3 regions of the Rhodoferax saidenbachensis genome follow, and region 1 is predicted to be linked to each of the others. Evidence: predicted binding sites of a transcription regulator. Region 1 holds the regulator's gene; each other region holds the start of a gene.
The links. Region 1 encodes FliA, which starts transcription of late flagellar genes. Its sites were predicted from a motif close to CTAAAGTTTNNNNNNNNNNNGCCGNTA; they were not measured.
Positions count from the first base shown of each region.

Region 2: the regulator FliA is predicted to act here: its motif matches at 3,233-3,259, upstream of RS694_RS13325 (FlxA-like family protein).
Region 3: the regulator FliA is predicted to act here: its motif matches at 2,040-2,066, upstream of motA (flagellar motor stator protein MotA).

Region 1 covers NZ_CP019239.1:561,480-565,967, forward strand. Annotated here, with positions in the region: gene RS694_RS02720 (flagellar hook assembly protein FlgD) at 1-366, opposite strand, end outside; gene flgC (flagellar basal body rod protein FlgC) at 388-792, opposite strand; gene flgB (flagellar basal body rod protein FlgB) at 822-1,256, opposite strand; gene flgA (flagellar basal body P-ring formation chaperone FlgA) at 1,434-2,171, shown strand; gene flgM (flagellar biosynthesis anti-sigma factor FlgM) at 2,266-2,601, shown strand; gene RS694_RS02745 (hypothetical protein) at 2,641-3,024, shown strand; gene RS694_RS02750 (RNA polymerase sigma factor FliA) at 3,077-3,790, opposite strand; gene RS694_RS02755 (hypothetical protein) at 3,790-4,488, opposite strand, start outside.
Region 2 covers NZ_CP019239.1:2,791,500-2,795,987, forward strand. Annotated here, with positions in the region: gene RS694_RS13295 (Na+/H+ antiporter subunit E) at 1-316, shown strand, start outside; gene RS694_RS13300 (K+/H+ antiporter subunit F) at 313-591, shown strand; gene RS694_RS13305 (Na+/H+ antiporter subunit G) at 588-986, shown strand; gene RS694_RS13310 (FlxA-like family protein) at 1,031-1,252, opposite strand; gene RS694_RS13315 (hypothetical protein) at 1,371-1,586, opposite strand; gene RS694_RS13320 (IS30 family transposase) at 1,721-2,752, shown strand; gene RS694_RS13325 (FlxA-like family protein) at 2,892-3,224, opposite strand; gene RS694_RS13330 (LysR family transcriptional regulator) at 3,342-4,268, opposite strand; gene RS694_RS13335 (RidA family protein) at 4,416-4,488, shown strand, end outside.
Region 3 covers NZ_CP019239.1:2,530,635-2,535,122, reverse strand. Annotated here, with positions in the region: gene RS694_RS12115 (arylsulfatase) at 1-1,522, shown strand, start outside; gene RS694_RS12110 (Rho-binding antiterminator) at 1,658-1,900, opposite strand; gene motA (flagellar motor stator protein MotA) at 2,137-2,994, shown strand; gene RS694_RS12100 (AraC family transcriptional regulator) at 3,117-4,019, opposite strand; gene RS694_RS12095 (NAD(P)H-dependent oxidoreductase) at 4,235-4,488, shown strand, end outside.

The sequences.
Region 1 (4,488 bases):
CTCCAGGTCGACCGCACCGGCGGCCTTGCCGTTCAGGATAGTCAGTGTGTCGGATTTCACCAGCACGCTTTTGCCGATAATGGACGAGCCCTGCATGACCTGCATGCCGGTGAACTGACTGGACAGCGTTTTCACGGTCTCGTTGAGCTGGTTGATGCCCGACACGGTGTTGATCTGCGCCATCTGGCTGGTCATCTGCGCGTTGTCCATGGGGTTCATGGGGTCCTGGTTGTTCAACTGCGCCACCAGCAGTTTCAGGAAACGCTCTGTCTGCTCTTCGGCGGCATTCTGCGCGGTCTTGGTGGTGGTGGCACCAAACAGGTTGCTGCTGTCTGCCGTGTTGATATTGTTGTTGCTGGTAAGCATGCGTGCTACTCCTTATGTGGCCTATTGGCCCATCTGCAGTGTTTTGAGCAACAGGGTCTTGGCCGTATTCATGACTTCGACGTTGTTCTGGTAGGACCGGGAGGCGGAGATCATGTTGACCATCTCCTCGACCGGGTTCACATTGGATTGCGTGATGTAGCCATCGGCATCGGCCGAGGGGTGGGTCGGGTTGTGGGTGCGGCGCAGGGGCTCGTTGCTTTCCTTGATAGAACTGACCTTGACCCCGGAGGATGCCTCGGAGCCCATGGGCACCGTCTCGAACACCACCTGCCGGCTTTTGTAGCCCTGGCCGTCTGGGCCTGCCACGGCGTCGGCATTGGCCAGGTTACTGGCCACCACGTTGAGGCGCTGCGACTGTGCGCTGACCGCACTGCCGGAGACGCTGAAGATGGAAAACATGGACATGCTGTGGCTTCCTTATGCGGTCTGCGGCCTTATTGCCCCTGGATGGCGCTCAAGATGGACTTGGAACTGCCGTTAATAAAGCGAAGGGTGGCTTCGTAGCGCACCGAGTTGTCGACAAAATTGGCCCGTTCGCGGTCCAGATCGACGCTGTTGCCATCCATGGCCGGCTGGGTCTGGATGGTGTAGTCCAGTTTGGAGTCGCCCAGGCTGCCGGTGGTGCTCTGGATGGCGATATGCTTCGGGTGGGTAACCCCGCTGGAGGTGCCGCCCGAGGGTGCGCTGGGCCGCAGGGTGGTCTCGTGACCCAGGGCGGACTCCATCGCTTCCTTGAAGTTGACGTCGCGGCCCGAATAGCCGGGCGTGTCGGCATTGGCGATGTTGCTGGCGATCACCCGCTGGCGCTCGGCACGTACGACCAAGGCTTTCGCTTGGAAGTCCAGTGCGTTGGTCATATTGGCAAACATAAATCACCTTTGCTGGGGGTGTCGAAGCACATGGCAGGTGCCAATCCATTCGACGTGGGGCAATTATGGGAAAACCTTTAATTTTTTAGACCCCGAATAGAGGGGTGAATGCCGGGTATTTGCAGCGGTTCCCCGGGGGCATGGGTGCCTATAGTTTGTGCATGTCAGGAGAGAACCATGCGCTGCTTTGATGCACCCCAAATAAGGACCTGGGCCTTCACCGTTCTGGGCGGGTTGGCGTGCCTGGCCGCAGGTGCGGCATCGGCGCAGGCCCCGGCAGCACCCGATTTCCGGGAGCTGGCGCAGAACTGGTTGAGCGGTGCTTTGCAGAGCGCGCTGCCGGCGGATGCCAGCCATTTGCGCCTGGAGGCGGTGGTCGGCAACCTGGATGCGCGGCTGCGGCTGGCGCCTTGCGGCAATATTGAGCCCTACTTACCAGTGGGCGCCCGCTTGTGGGGCAAGAGCCGTGTCGGTTTGCGCTGTGTAGATGGCGTAAGCCGCTGGAATATTTCCCTGCCGGTGACCGTGAAAGCCGTCGGCACGGCATGGGTCATAAAGAACCATGTTCCTGCAGGCAGCCAGATTGGCGCGGGGGACGTGGTGGAGGCAGAAGTGGACTGGGCAGAAGAGTTCAACCCCGTGCTCAAGGACCGCAGTCTGTGGCTGGGGCAAACGGCCACCCGCATGTTGACCACGGGCCAGACCCTGCGCCAGGGCATGGTCAAGCCGGCACAGGTGTTTCAGGCCGGCGCCCAGGTTCGGGTGGTGGCGCAGGGGGCTGGTTTTGAGATTTCTTCCGATGCCCAGGCCTTGTCTGCCGGCGTGGTCGGGCAACTGGCCCGGGTGCGCATGGACAGCGGGCGTATTGCTTCCGGCATCGTACTGGATACGCGAACAGTCAGAATTGACCTGTAAATGCAAACATTGATGCAAATTGCCCTAAAGTCGGTGAAGATTGCGCCGATAGCAACCGTACGAGGCTACGAATACCGTAGTTTTGGAGAACGCAATGAAAATAGGTCAACCCCCAGAAATTCCCCCGTCGGTCAACCCCGGCAGCGCTTCGGCCGCCCAAAAGGCAGCCCAGCAGCCCGCCACGGCAACGGCAGCAGCCAATGCGAACGCGAGCAAAAGCACGCGTTCGGCGGGCGTAGCGGTGACGGTGTCTACGCTGGCCCAGTCGCTGGAGAAATCCTCGAGCACACAGCCCGGCGATATCGATACCGAGAAGGTGGCGAGCGTGCGCTCTTCCATCGAAAACGGCACTTACGTGGTCAATCCCGAAGCCATTGCCGACAAATTACTTTCCAACGCGCAGGAAATGCTCAACCGCACCACCCGTTGAGCCAGGCCTGCGTACGGCTCCACGTACGAAAGGCCTGACATGTCATCCCCCCATCTGGAACTCCAAATGAACCTCGTCGAGCAGCAGTTCGACGAGGTTTCTTGCGCTTTGCTGGACGCAGATCCCGCAGCACTTGAGCAGGCTTGCGCAGGCCTGCAGCAAACCGCGGTGGATTTCATCCAGTTGTCCTATCGCCAGGCCCCTGGCGGCGTGCTGCCGGCGGACATGGCGCAACGTGTCAAAGCGCTCGCCGAGGCCCTGCCCCTGTTGCGCGAAGGCTTGTACCGCAAGGCGGCGCTGGTCGAGAGGGCATTGCCTTTGCTGGTGCCTTCGTCCGGACAGCCCAGTACCTATGCCGGAGACAGTGCGCCCTATGCGAGCGCCATGCGCCAGTCGGGCGCTTTCAAGGTGGTCGCCGCCTGAATTTCGGGGGAGGAGCCAGCTTTGTGCTGGCCAGCTTGCTCTGGATGGCCGCTCAGTGGGAGCGCATCTTGGCCCGCAGGCGGGCAATCGACTGGCTGTGCAGCTGGCAAATACGGGATTCCGTCACGTCCAGTACCGCAGCGATTTCCTTCAGATTCATGTCCTGTTCGTAGTACATGCTCATGATGTACTGCTCCCGTTCGGGCAGCCCCTTGATGGCGGTGACCAGGGACTGGCGCAGGCGCTGGTCGCGCAACATGTTCAGAGGGTCTGCGCTGCTGTCGGCCACATGCCGGTCCAGGAACGTGTCGTCATCTTCACCGCGCGACATGTCTTCCAGGTACACCAGTTGGGTGCCGCGCACCTTGCCCAGCAAGCTCTGGTAATCCACCAGGCTGATGCCCAGCTCGGCCGCAATTTCGGACTCGGCGGGACTGCGACCCAGGCGGTGCTCCAGGCGCCGCATGGCCACTTCGATATCTTTTTGGCTCTTGCGTGATCCGCGCGACATCCAGTCGTTCTCGCGCAGCTCATCGAGCATGGCGCCACGAATGCGTTGGGTGGCAAAGGTCTCGAACTGCACCCCTTGTGAGGCTTCATACCGTGTCAGGGCGTCTGACAGGCCGATCAGCCCGACCTGGATCAGGTCATCCACTTCCACACTGGCCGGAAGCTTGGCCATCATGTGGTGGGCCAGGCGACGCACCAGCGGCTGGTACTGTTTGATCAGCGCATTGCGGTCCAACTGGCCCTTGGCGGTGTACATCAGAAGGCCCTCGCGAAACGATCAGCCGGCTGCGTACGCGCCTGGTAGGCCCCACGCGAACGGGGGAAAGAGAGCGGGATGGCCGTTTCCAGCAAATGGGTGGACAGTCGACGCATGGCCGCATCCAGACGGGTTTCGTCTGCACAGAGATCGATGTTCAAGGCGTTCACTTCGTAGCCCAGGAAATTTCTGGCGCAGTCGCTCAAATGGCTGGTTACGTTGGCCGGATTGGCTGTCGCACTGCTTTGCCGTTCACCCATCATATTCAAAATGGTAGGCGCAAGGCGGGCGTTTAACAATAGCCGTTTTAATGCAAGGTAACTGGTCAGCAGTGAGTTCTTGACGGATGACACGGCCAACAAAGGGGTGACACCGCTGTCAACGAGCAAGAGCGCCAGCCACTCGGCCTTGGCGTACAGGATCACGACGCCATTGGGGCTGGAAATAGGCGCCAATCGTTGCAGGCGCTGGACGGGCAGCGTGGTTTCCGCGGACAGATTCTGTATCCCGAGTGCGGAGGGAATCACCGACCAGCCCGGGGCATCCTGTTCTTCCTCTTTATGGCGGAAGTTGTATTCGAGATGCTGTGAAAGCCCGGGGTTGGCCTCGGACTCCCGCTTGGTGGCATCCAGCACCGTCACTGCATAACCCAAACTGACCAGTGCAGAGCAAAGACGCCACAGCAGCGGCAGCTCGGT
Region 2 (4,488 bases), 2.0 Mb from region 1:
CGCGTTCAAACTGTTTTGGCGCGTGGGCGGTGACGTTATCGTCTGGAACTGGCGTGTGCTGCTTGGCACGCTGGCACGCACACCACCGCGCGGTGCCTTCGTCACCGTGCCGCTGGACCTGCGCGACCCGAATGGCCTGGCCGTGTTGGCAGCCATCCTGTGCGTGATACCGGGCACCATCTGGAGCGAGCTGGCGCTGGACCGCAGCGCGCTGCTGGTGCACATCTTTGACCTGCACGACGAACACGCAGCGCAGGCCGAGATCGACCTGATCAAAACACGCTACGAAAAACCACTGATGGAGATATTCGAATGAGCACCCTACTGTTCGCCGCCATCGTCTTCACGCTTGCGTGTTACGTGCTGTCCATGGCACTGGCTCTGGTGCGCATGGTGCGTGGCCCTTCCGCACAGGACCGCGTGCTGGCCATGGACCTGATCTGGACCATAGGCATGCTGTTGCTGCTGGTACTGGCCATTCGTTACCGCAATTCGGCCTACTTCGAGGCGGCCTTGCTCATCGCCATTTTTGGCTTCGTCAGCAGCGCGTCGATGGCCAAGTTCTTGTTGCGCGGCGAGGTGATCGAATGAACGAAGCCCTCTCGCTGTGGATTGAGATACCGGTAGCGCTGCTGCTGGTGCTCAGCGGCATCTTTACGCTGTCATCGGCGGTGGGGCTGGTGCGCTTTCATAGCTTCTTCCAGCGCATGCACCCGCCCGCGTTGGCGTTCAGCTTTGCCTCGTGGTGCGTGACGCTGGCGTCCATCCTGTACTTCTCGGCGCTGGATCACAAGCTGTCGCTGCATGCCTGGCTCATCATCATTTTTCTCTCGCTCACCGTACCGGTGACGACCATCCTGCTGGCGCGCACCGAACTCTTTCGCAAACGCACCGGAGGCCATGGAGACGAGGTACCTTTGCCAGTGGGCCAGGTCGCAGCAGCTTCACCCCAGACGACAAGCTCAGCCTCCCACATCCAAAGCTGAGGGGGCTGCGGGACGGCCGTATGCGCGTGCAGCCGCCCTGTCGATCAGGCAAAAGTATCTAGCTGGCTGCCTGGGTTTGCGGTCTGGCGTTCTGTCGTGCGGCGTTGCGCGCTGACGGCCTCGGCCTTGCGGGACTGCACTTCCTGCTGCGCCTGTTGGCGTGCACGCTGGATGGCACTGATCTGTGCCTGCACCATCTGGATCTGGGCTTGCAGCAGTTTGACCTTCTCCTTTTTGGCCTTGGCGTCCATGTCTGACGTGGCCACGCTCTTGAGCTCTTATACCAAAGACATCAGCTGCTTTTGCAGCTTGGCAATATCGCTGGCACCAGCACTGGAGGGCACATTGCCGGTCGATGAAGAGGGGGAGACTTGCATACCCCTTTTATCGACCTTTTGAGGAGGAAATGAAGACCCGCCTCGCTTCCATCGCTCCCACTTGCAGCTTCACAGTGTCTTCCGCTGGCGCGCTGGCCCAGGACTGGATACCGAGACCGATTTCACCAGCCACGCGGGGGATCGCACGGCTGAAGAGGCGGCCGGCAGCGTTATTCACATCGCCACCCATCACGAAGCGGATGTGACTGGCGGCTTCTTCCATGAGGACGGCACACACCTGCCTTGGTAAATCCAGGAATTACTCCACGGGTAATTTTTATAGAAATTGGCCTCTAGCCCCGGCTCGCTCAAAAGTGAAGTGCAACACACCGATTGAAACTTCAATAAGGTGTGTCCATGAAACTGAACCAAGAGTACAAACAGCTCGATTACAAAGAGCGCCAGACCATTGCTGTATGCCTTGAGCTCGGATTGAGTATCCGGGCGGTAGCCCGAGTACTGGGTCGTGCCCCCTCCACGGTGAGTCGTGAGATCAACCGAAACAGCGGTGCTGGTGCCTATAGTTGCCGATTCGCACAACAGCGCTTTGTGCGCAGGCGTCGCCACAGCAGACCGCCCCCGAAGCTGGTGGCGGGCAATGCCCTCTTCGCCTCTGTGCACGCCTTATTGCAACTGCGTTGGTCACCCCAGCAAATTGCCTCTCGCCTAGCTACACTGCATCCGCATGAGGCGCACCAACGCGTCTCTCACGAAACCATCTACAACGTCATCTACGCCCAACCCCGGGGTGAGCTGCGCCGCGAGCTCATTGCCTGTTTGCGTCTGGCCCGCACCAAGCGCTGGCCCCGTTCACGTGGCGAAGACCGCCGCGGTCAGATCGCTGATCTCTTGAGCATCCATGTACGTCCCCCGCAGGTTGAGGATCGACTGTTCCCTGGTCACTGGGAAGGTGACTTGATCAAAGGAGCAGGCAACCTCAGTGCTGTGGGCACCCTGGTAGAGCGCAGCACCCGGCTCCTGATGTTGGTAAAGCTGCCGCATCCCAACCCAGCCACTGCAGCCCACGTGCTGCAAGCGTTTACGGACAAGCTCAACGGTATTGCCAAGCCTATGCGCCAAACACTGACTTATGACCGGGGGCGTGAGATGGCTCACCATGCGCAATTGACAGCCAACACCGGGGTTGCCGTGTATTTCTGTGATCCGCACAGTCCTTGGCAGCGTGGCACCAATGAGAACACCAACGGTTTGGTACGACAGTTCCTGCCAAAGGGGACAGACCTGTCGGGTTACAGCCAGGAGCAACTCGACGGGATTGCTGACTTGATGAATGGACGGCCTCGCAAGACGCTGGGCTGGTTGACTCCGCTGGAGGTGTACGGCCAGTGGCTGGCCAAGCTTGAGCACTCTCCTGACTCCATCCAATAAACTCAGCTTGTGTTGCACTTGGATTTGACTCCGCCCCCCATGGAATATGCGCGAGCAGCTTCTGTTTTGATAGCAATTAACCAGTACCAGGGCTTCTGCACCAGCACCCGCAGGTGTTCGCGTGCGGCCGCCCTGGCGATCAGGCAAACGTATCGAGCTGGCTGCCTGGGCTTGCGGTCTGCCGTTCTGTCGCGCGGCGTTGCGCGCTGGCGGCCTCGGCCTTGCGGGACTGCACTTCCTGCTGCGCCTGTTGGCGTGCGCGCTGAATGGCACTGATCTGGGCCTGCACCATCTGGATCTGGGCCTGCAGCAGTTTGACCTTCTCCTTTTTGGCCTTGGCGTCCATGTCGGACGTGGCCACGCTCTTGAGCTCATCCACCAAGGACATCAGCTGCTTTTGCAACTTGGCAATATCGCTGGCTGCAGTACTGGAGACCGCACTGCCGGTCGATGAAGAGAGGGAGACTTGCATACCCTCTCTATCGGCCTTTTGAGGATGAAATGAAGGACAGCCGCGCTTGCGCCGTCAGTTCCTCCCGGAGCTTGGCCTAGCGCCGCGACCACATGGCGGGCAACCCACAGGCTTTCTTCAAGCTCCTGATCTGGCTGCGATGGGTGCATGCGCTTCCATCACCTCCACAACCCAGTTGATAAAGACGCGCAACTTCACGCTCACATGGCGGTTGGGGTGGAACGCCAGGTACATGGGCATGGGGTCCAACGCCCAGTCTTGGAACAAGGGCACGAGTTCACCACGCGCCAGGTGGGGCTTGGCCATGTAGTGGGGCAGCCAGAGCACGCCCACACCGGCCAAGCCAGCGGCGAGGTAGGCGTTGCCATCGTCCACGGCCAGAGCGTGTTTGCCTTTGACTTCGATACGCGCATCGCCCTGACGCAAGGTGCTGGGCAAAAGCTTGCCGGTGCGCGACGACAAAAAGCCAACGATGCGGTGCGGCTCTGCCTCCAAATCCAAAGGGTGTGACGGGCTGGCAACCCTCTGCAGATAACTGGGTGCCGCATACACGCCAAGTTGCAGGTCGCCCACATGGCGCGCGATGAGCGATGGCTGGGTGACCTCACCACCGCGTATTACGCAGTCCACGTTGTCACCAATGAGGTCGACCAGGCGGTCACTCACACCCATCTCAATCTGAAGGTCTGGATAACGGGCGTGGAACTCCGGGAATGCGGGGACCAATAGCATGCGCGCCAGCGGGCTCGGTACATCCACACGCAGCCGCCCTCGGGGCGAGGCGGTGGCGCTGGACAGGCTGGTCTCGGCATCGTCCAGATCCACCAGCACGCGCACCGCCCGCTCGTAATAGGCAGCGCCATCGGCGGTGACACGGACCTGTCGCGTGGTGCGGTTGAGCAGCTTGACGCGCAGCCGCGCCTCCAGTTGCTGCACCAGCTGGGTCACTGTGGTTTTGCTCATGTGCAGGGTCTGCGCAGCCTTGGTAAAGCTGCCCGTCTCCACCACGCGCACAAAGGCTTGCATTGCATCAAAACGGTCCATATCGGCCTTACCTTACCCCGTTGATTGTTTGGGAATTGCAAACAGTGATTGTGCGGCTTGCTGGTTTATCCCGCAGGCATGGCGCCCTAAATTCAGGGCAAGCCAATTGGCTTTTCCCTACACATCCACCATCCTTCGAGGTATTCCATGTCAGTCCGCAATGTTGTTTTTCCCGCCGGTCGCCAGGCGCTGTATGAACAGAACCGCTACTCGCCCGCCA
Region 3 (4,488 bases), 2.0 Mb from region 1:
TGTGGACAACCACCGCAACGGCGTGGGCAACCTGCGCGAAGCCATGCCCCCCGAGCACCTGGGCCAACCCGGGTACCAAGGCTCACTGACCAGCCGCGTGGTGACGGTGTCCACCCTGCTGCAGGACAGCGGTTACCGCACTTACATCGCCGGCAAATGGAATGTGGGCTCCGAGCCCTACAACCTGCCTAACGCGCGCGGCTTTGACCGGTCCATCATCCAGGGTGATACCGGCTCCGACAACTGGGAACCGGCCAAACGCTACCTGCCGCACTCGGCCAAGGTGGATTGGTTTGAAGACGGCAAAGAGGCGGTCATGCCCGCGGACTACTACTCGTCGCAGTACTTTGTGGACCGCACGATTGACTACCTCAAGACTGACGCCAAGGTCGGCAAGCCATTTTTTGCCTATGTGGGCTTCCAGGCCAACCATGTGCCGCTGCAGGCACCTGCGGCCTTCATTGAGAAGTACCGCGGCAAATACAAGGACGGTTGGGACGCACTGCGCCTCGCACGCCGCGACCGCGCAGCCGCACTGGGCCTGATCCCCAAAGACACGCCCATGGTGCGCATGAACACCACCGCCGACTGGAACGCCCTGAGCGAGAAGGACAAGCTTTACGAGCAGCGCCGCATGGAGGTCTACGCCGGCATGGCCGATGCGATGGACCACGAAGTGGGCCGCCTGGTGGACTACCTAAAGCAAAGCGGCCAGTACGACAATACGGTGTTCGTTTTTCTGTCCGACAACGGCGCCGAAGCTTCGGATTACAAGGAAGCGCGGCTTTGGCTCAAGACCCAGTACACCCAGGACATCGACAAGCTGGGGGGCAAAGGCGCCTACGGTATCGCCGGCCCGAGCTGGGCCAGCGCCAGCAGCTCGCCGCTGAACACCTACAAGTTTTACGCAGGGGAGGGCGGCATCCGCACGCCGCTCATTATCTCGGGTGTGCCCGGCATGCCGCACAACCAGATCCAGCAGGGGCTGGCCCACGTGACAGACATTGCGCCCACGCTGCTGGACCTGGCGCAGGTGGCGCGCCCCGGCAACACCTACAAGAACCAGCCCGTGGAGCCGATCGCTGGTGTGAGCCTGTTGCCCGTGCTGCTGGGCCGCAGCCAGCAGGCGCGCGCCAGCGACCAGCCGCTGGGGTATGAGCTGTCAGGCAACCTGGCCTTGTTCAAGGGCGACCTCAAGCTGGTCAAAAACCTGCCGCCCGTGGGCGATGGCCAGTGGCACCTGTACGACCTGCGCACCGACCCCGGCGAAACCCGCGACTTGCAGGTCCAGATGCCCGAAGCCTTCCAGGCACTGCAGGCCGACTTTGACGCGTATGCCAAGTCCCATGGCGTGTTGCCCATGCCCGAGGGCTACAGCCCGTCGCGCCAGGTGCTGATCAACAGCGTGCTGCACTATTGGTGGCCCACCTATGGGACCAAAGTGATATCGGTGCTGGTGGCCCTGCTAGCGCTGGTGACCTGGGGCCTGCTGCGGCGGCGCAATCGGCGCCGGATTTTTTAGAAGCCCGAGCAGGGAGCATTGACAAGCGAAATTGGCCACTAGCCCGCATGCAGATTGCGCAAGCAGCTATCTATTCAATAGCATTTTGTGCCTGCCAGGTCGGTACCCCACCCAGCAGGATGGGTGTGCGTCGGCCTAGCCGAAGTCGCTTTTGTCGTGGCCGCCTATGGATTGCAACTGGTCCAGCCGGATGGTCTGGCCGCTTTCGGTGACCAGATATTCCGCCCCCTCCTTGGCAAAAACATCCGTCACTTTATCGTGCAGGGTCTGCACGTCCCCCACGGCGTCCATGACCACCAGGGTGACCGGTTGGCGCCGGGTGATGGTGGACTCAATGACGTCGTGAAACTCGCAATTGATGGGGGTGTAAGTGGTCATGTGGGGTCTCCGAGGTGGCGCACCCTTGCCCGCAAGGTGTGCTTTTCGTCCATCCGCTCACGTGGGGCGCAATATGTTGGCTTGCAAGGCGGCCAAGCGCAACAATTTCACCGTATTGCCCCCAAACCCGGGCAGGGTGCAGAAATCTGGGGCAAACAAGGCGTTATTCTCTGTGCAGTTCTAAAATCAGAGCGCGTCTAATCGGTGATCCGCTATCTCTAAGGTAGAAATTCAGTATGTTTGTAATCATTGGCTGGCTGGTCGTCTTGGGCTGCGTATTTGGCGTGTTCATTGCCCACGGCGGCAATATCACCGTGGTGTTGCATGCGCTCCCCTTTGAAATGTTGACCATTGGCGGTGCCACACTGGGGGCCTTTCTGGCCAACAACCAGATGAAGGTCATCAAGAAAACCATGGCCGGCCTGGGCGCCTGCTTCAAGGGCAGCAAATACACCAAGGCCCGCTACATGGACCTGATGGCGCTGATGTACGACATCCTGCAAAAGGCCCGCAAGGAAGGCCTGATGGCCATCGAAAAAGACGTCGAAACCCCCGAAGAATCCGAGATTTTCAAGAAATACCCCACCGTGGGCACCGACCACCACGTGGTCGAGTTCATCACTGATTACCTGCGCATGATGGTCTCGGGCAACCTCAACGCCCACGAGATCGAGTCCCTGATGGACAACGAAATCGAAACCCACCACCACGAAGAACACGCCGCTGTGGCCGCCATCCAGCGTATCGCTGGCGGTTTGCCAGCCTTCGGTATCGTGGCCGCGGTGCTGGGTGTGGTGAACACCATGGGCTCGGTGGGCCAGCCGCCCGCCGTGTTGGGCGGCATGATCGGTTCCGCGCTGGTGGGTACCTTCCTGGGTATTTTGCTGGCCTACGCCTTTGCCGAACCCCTGGCCGGTCTGCTGGAGCAAAAGGTGGAAGAGCAGGGCAAGGAACTGCAGTGCATCAAGACCACACTGCTGGCCAGCATGCAGGGCTACAACCCCTCCACCGCCATCGAGTTTGGCCGCAAGGTGCTGTACTCCACAGAACGCCCCACCTTTACGGAACTCGAAGAGTTCGTGAAGAAGAAATAAACCCTACCGCTTTTTTAAGCGAAAAGTGCCCGCAGCCCTTATGGGGTCTGCGCAGCCAGCTATCAATTGTGTAGCTATTGGGGTTGCTGCAGCGGTCAGGCAGCCATACCTTCTCCCGTTTCTCAGCCCACCTGCGCCGGACCTATGGAGGTCTGCCGCATCTTGTGGATGTCCCGCAGCGGCGGTTCTCCAAACATGCGTCGGTACTCGCGGCTGAATTGCGAAGCGCTTTCGTAGCCCACCTGCACCGCTGCATTCACGGCGTCCAGGCTGCTGTTGAGCATGAGATGCCGCGCCTCCTGCAGCCGCAGGTTCTTCAAATACTGCAAAGGGCTCATGCCCGCCACGTTGCGGAAATGGGCGCGGAAGGTGGACGGGCTCATGTGCGCCCTGGTCGCCAGATCCTCTACAGAAATATCCTCGGTAAAGTGGTGCCGCATCCAGGCAATCACTTTGCCGATGTGCTGCCCGGGTGAGCCTGCGGCCACCAGGTTGCGCAAGGTAGGGCCGTGCGGACCACGCAGCAAACGCACCACGATCTCCTGCCGGATCAGCGGCGCCAGACTCTCCACCAGGGCAGGCTCATCCAGCAACTGCACCAGGCGTGTGAGCGAGGCCAGCAGACCATCGTCCAGCGACACCACCGACATCGCCCGGGTGCCAGCTTCCCGAGGTGCGGGTGCAAAGGGCATGTCGGCAGCCCATTGCGTAATGGCGCGGGCATCGAGTTCGAGCAACAGCCTCAGAAAAGGCTCTTGAGCGCTGGCACGTATGACATACGACGTGACAGGCAGGTCCACGGTGGTGATGAGCGACTGCCCGGGGCCGTAGTGGAGCACCTCTTCGCCCAGCGTGACGCGTTTGCCGCCTTGCAAGGTGAGCGCCAGGCTCAGGCCGTAGACACAGTGCATGGGTTCTGACACCGCGCTGCGCCGGTAGACCGTGAGTCCGGGAATGGCTGTGCTGAAGTCCCCATCACTTTGGGCAATGTGGCCCACCAGGTGGGCGAGGGATTTGTCTGCCATGGTCGATGTCTTTCCCTAATGCCTGCGGGTAATTTCCAAAACTGAAGGTTAAGGCCATTCCCGCCTTCGCGCCACTGCAGCGCCAGCGATCCGGCGAATCAGGCAATAAACGCATCGAATCCAGCAGCCGAAATAACACCTGCCCACGCACACTTCCTGGCATCCGTTCAACGACAGGGCCGCCATCGGTGGTGGCCCTTTACCAGGAGTTAAAAATGAAGAAGGTATTGCTGATCAACGCGCACCAGTTCTATGAGGGCATTTCGTCCGGCGGGCTGAACAACACAGTGGCAGGCGTCATTCAGGAGGAGATGGTGCAGCGCGGATTCGCGTTTCAAGAGACGCGTATTGAGCAGGGTTATGAGACCAACGCAGAGGTGCAAAAGCACCTGTGGGCGGACTTGATCATCCTGCAGTCGCCGGTGTACTGGTTTGGTACGCCATGGATCTATAAGAAGTATGTGGACGA